2 regions of the Corynebacterium coyleae genome follow, and region 2 is predicted to be linked to the other one. Evidence: riboswitches for the same ligand, from Rfam matches in the RefSeq annotation. Region 2 holds a riboswitch; the other holds the start of a gene.
What was found. A riboswitch is a leader RNA that binds a small molecule or an ion and turns the genes downstream of it on or off. The one in region 2 is predicted to bind thiamine pyrophosphate.
Positions count from the first base shown of each region.

Region 1: linked by a shared signal. The riboswitch ahead of thiC (phosphomethylpyrimidine synthase ThiC) and the one ahead of CCOY_RS04850 (ECF transporter S component) in region 2 are both predicted to bind thiamine pyrophosphate.

Region 1 is NZ_CP047198.1:696,502-698,896, forward strand. It holds gene thiC (phosphomethylpyrimidine synthase ThiC) at 1-1,136, opposite strand, end outside; TPP riboswitch at 1,134-1,245, opposite strand; gene prfB (peptide chain release factor 2) at 1,303-2,395, shown strand, end outside.
Region 2 is NZ_CP047198.1:976,749-979,143, reverse strand. It holds gene CCOY_RS04855 (ABC transporter ATP-binding protein) at 1-459, opposite strand, end outside; gene CCOY_RS04850 (ECF transporter S component) at 460-1,062, opposite strand; TPP riboswitch at 1,054-1,157, opposite strand; gene CCOY_RS04845 (ABC transporter ATP-binding protein) at 1,250-2,395, opposite strand, start outside.

The DNA of each region.
Region 1 (2,395 bases), 280 kb from region 2:
TCGATCATGACCTGGACGTCAAAGTCCCAGGCGCGGCGGCAGAGTTCGCCGATGGTTTTGAGTTCGGCGAATTGGGCGGCGTCGTTGGCGTCGGCGACGGAGCCGGGGCGGAGGCCGTCGCCAAGCGAGAATGCGACGTCGTACTGGGAGAAGATCTCACAGAGCTCGTCGAAGTTTTCGTACAGGAAGGATTCCTTGTGGTGGGCGAGGCACCAGCCGGCCATGATCGAGCCGCCGCGGGAGACGATGCCGGTGACGCGCTTGGAGGTCAGCGGCACGAAGGGGAGGCGTACACCGGCGTGGACGGTCATGTAGTCCACGCCCTGCTCGCACTGTTCGATGACGGTGTCACGGAAGATCTCCCAGGTCAGGTCCTCGGCGATGCCGTCAACCTTCTCTAGCGCCTGGTAGATGGGCACAGTGCCGATGGGCACGGGGGAGTTGCGCAGGATCCACTCGCGGGTGGCGTGGATGTCGTTGCCGGTGGATAAGTCCATGACGGTGTCGGCACCCCAGCGGGTGGCCCAGCGCAGCTTCTCCACCTCTTCGCGGATGGAGGAGGTCACGGCGGAGTTACCGATGTTGGCGTTGATCTTGGTCAGGAACGCGTTGCCGATGATCATCGGCTCGCTTTCCGGGTGGTTGACGTTGTTCGGGATGATCGCGCGGCCGGCGGCAACCTCCGCGCGGACCTTCTCTACGTCGCAGTGTTCACGCAGCGCCACGAATTCCATCTCGCGGGTGATTTCGCCGCGCCGGGCGTAGGCCATCTGGGTGACACGCTTGCCCGGCTTGGCGCGCAACGGTTTGCGGGAGGCGCCACGCCACTCTTCGCTGGCGGAGCCGCGGCGGACGGCAGCGCGGCCGTCGTCAAGCAAATTGCGCTCGCGGCCGACGTATTCCTCCACGTCGCCGCGGGCGGTGATCCACTCGCCGCGCAGGTTGGGCAGGCCAACTTCCGGCTCGGCCCAGGGGCCGCGGGTGCGGTAGATCTTGAACGGCTCGTTGGGGCCGGTAGGGGAGTCGTCCAGGTGGATGGCGGTTTCTGGAACCTCCAGCCCGTCCTTCAGAATCGGCGCGTATGCGTGCTTGGGGTGGATTTCCTGGGCATAAATATCGGCATGCGTTTCAGGCACGACCTTCTCCTTACTTCCTTCGCTGGTGCTAACCAGACAGGTTCGAACGGTGCTCGCGCAGGCGTAGCGCGATCTCAGCCCGATGCCTCGGGCGCCCGTGTGGGGTCGCAGCACACTCTATCCCGTCGTGGTGGCTGCGTCAGGCAGTTCGCTAGACTTCCCGGTTATGCAGCCCGAGACTCAAGCGCGGATTAAGGATCTTTCGTCCACACTTTCCACTATCGAGAAGGTGATGGACCTCGACGTGCTCCGCGAGCGCGCCCGCGAACTCGAGGTCCAAGCCGGCGACCCGTCTCTTTGGGACGATCCGGCGCACGCACAGCAGGTGACCACTGAGCTTTCCAATGTGCAGTCGCGGTTGAAGAAGGTCACGTCGTTGCGCTCGCGTATCGACGACCTGCCGGTCATGTACGAACTCGCCGAAGAAGAAGGCGACCCCTCGATGGCCGACGACGAGTTGGCGGACGTGGCAGCGCAAATCGATTCGCTCGAGGTGCAGACCATGCTCTCCGGCGAATACGACGAGCGCGAGGCCGTGGTCAACATCCGCTCTGGCGCCGGTGGCGTGGACGCGGCGGACTGGGCGGAGATGCTCATGCGTATGTACGTGCGTTGGGCGGAAAAGGCTGGCCACAAGGTGGATGTGTACGACATCTCCTACGCCGAAGAGGCCGGCATTAAGTCCGCCACCTTTGTTGTGCACGGCGATTACCTCTACGGCCAGTTGTCGGTGGAGCAGGGCGCGCACCGGCTTGTGCGTATCTCGCCGTTTGATAACCAGGGCCGCCGCCAGACCTCGTTCGCCGAGGTGGAGGTGCTTCCGGTCGTGGAGCACACCGACCACATTGACATCCCGGATTCGGACATCCGCGTGGACGTCTACCGTTCCTCTGGCCCGGGCGGGCAGAGCGTGAACACCACCGACTCCGCGGTGCGCATCACCCACATTCCGACTGGCATCGTGGTGACCTGTCAGAACGAGAAGTCCCAGATTCAGAACAAGGCCTCGGCGCTCAACGTGCTGCAGTCCAAGTTGCTGGAGAAGAAGCGCCAGGAAGAAAAGGCGGAGATGGACGCCCTTGGCGCGGGCGGCAACGCCAGCTGGGGCAACCAGATGCGCTCCTATGTCCTGCACCCGTATCAGATGGTCAAGGACCTGCGCACCGACTATGAGGTGGGCGACCCGCAGAAGGTGCTCGACGGCGACATCGACGGCTTCCTGGAGGCCGGCATCCGCTGGCGCATGGCACAGCAGCAAC
Region 2 (2,395 bases):
CAAAATATCGGCCCCCATCGCCAACACCCCGGCCAGTGCAAGGCGTTGCTTCTGTCCACCGGACAGGCGTGATGTGGGGTGATCGAGCGGCAGGTCCAGGCCCACGGCCTCCAGGGAGGCCTCCACGCGGCGCCATATCTCGTCGCGCGGCATCCCGAGGTTCTCCGCGCCGAAAGCGACATCGTCACCGACACGCGACAAAATCGTTTGCGATTCTGGATCCTGCAGCACCATGCCTACCGTGCCGTTGACCTCAAGGGAGCCGGTGCGGCTGCCGTCCTCGGAGTCGTCGATAAGTTTCGCGATGACCGCGAGCAACGTGGACTTGCCGGAACCAGAGTCGCCGGAGATGAGGATGCGCTCGCCGCGCTCGACGTCGAGATCAACGCCAGTAAACGCAGGTTGGGGACGCGTGGCGTGCTGGTACGTCAACCCTCGAGCACGAATCGCCAGCGTCATTTACGCAGCCTGGTTGAAACGCTCACGGCCTGCGCCGAAGCGGTCCAGCGCACCGGTCTTCGCGAGTGCCTTGACCAGGTAGTGGCACAGCACGCCGCCAAGGATCGCGCCGGAGATGACCATGCAGGTCAGGTAGATGATGTTGAACTGCAGGCTCATCGCCAGGTTCGCCGACAGGAACAGCTCGAGGATGAACGCGCCGACAGCGGAGCCGATACCGGCCAAGATTGCCACCGTCAGATCGAAGCGACGGTACGCGAAGAGCAGGAAGATCAGCCCTGCGCCAAGACCCTGTGCAAGGCCCGAGTAGAGCGTCTCAATGCCCCACTGGCTGCCGATCAACGCTGAAACCGACGCCGCGATGACCTCGACGAACACGGCTGCGCCAGGCTTGCGGATGATCAGCCCGCCAAGCACTCCGCCGGTGAACCAGATACCGGTGACCAGGCCACCAAGGCCCGGCGTCAACGTATCCAGCGCCTTAAACCCTGCGTAGCCAACGCTGTTCCACACCCAAAACAGCAGACCACACGCCACACCGAGGACGGCGGCGGTGACAATATCGATTACACGCCAAGAATTGTTTTTAACAGGCACAGTCATGTGCTTTCCTTCCTATCGCCGGCATTACCCGGATCAGGTTCAACGGTCCGCCCGAAGGCATCTCAGCTGCGAATGCAGCACCCGTGTGTGTTCAGTTCTCGGAGGCGATGCTACAACACGCCCCAGACATGCTTATCGACGACGTCCCGCATCGGCGCGGTGGCGTCGTCGATAAGCAATTATGCTCCTAGCCGCGCCCCAACTCGATGTGGAGACCCGGCACGGAATCGATCAGGTTGCGGGTGTAATCCGCCTGCGGGTCGGCGAAGATCGCATCCGCCGGCCCCTGCTCCACAACCTTGCCCTGGCGCATCACCACAATGTCGTCTGCGGTCTCGCGGACCACAGCCAAGTCATGGGTGATGAACAGGTAGGACAGGTTCATATCGGCCTGCAGGCCCTTGAGCAACTGCAGAATCTGGTCTTGCACGAGCACGTCGAGGGCCGAGACCGCCTCGTCGAGGACGATGACCTCTGGGCCCAACGCCATCGCACGTGCAATCGCGATGCGCTGACGCTGACCGCCAGAGAGCTCGTTCGGGTAGCGACGCATCGCGGACCTCGGCATCTGCACCATGTCCAGCAGCTCCGCCACGCGAGCGTCGCGCTCCTTACGCGAGCCCACCTTGTGCAGGCGCAACGGCTCCTCGATGCAGCGGTAGATCGAGTACATCGGGTCGAGCGAACCGTACGGGTTCTGGAACACCACCTGCATCTTGCGACGCAGTTTGAACAGTTCCTTGCGGTTTAACTCCGAGATGTCGCGGCCCTCGAAGTACACGGTGCCGCTGGTCGGCTCAAGCAGGCTTAGCGCCATGTTGGCCACAGTGGACTTGCCGGAGCCAGACTCACCCACCAGCGCAAGCGTGGTGCCGCGGCGAAGATCGAAGGACACCTCATCGACCGCGCGCAGTGTCTTCTTCGCACCCTTTTGGCCACGGACGTCGAACTCCTTGACCAGGTTATCCACCCGGATGACCACGTCCTCCGGCTTGGTCTCGGCCACCGTGACGTCTTCATCCTTCAGCGCAGCGTGCGTACGCGCGGCTGCCAGCGACGGAGCCGCGTTAACCAGCCTGCGGGTGTACGGGTGCTTCGGGTTGCGCAAAATATCCAGGCTCGGTCCGCGCTCAACCACACGACCGCGGTGCATAACCAGCAGGTGGTCAGCGCGCTCTGCTGCAAGCCCCAGATCGTGGGTGATAAACAGCAGCGCGGTCTGGGATTCCTGGGTGAGCATCTCAAGGTGGTCCAGGATGCGCTTCTGCACGGTCACATCGAGGGCAGACGTGGGCTCGTCGGCAATGAGCAGCTCCGGGTTCGCAGCCAAGCC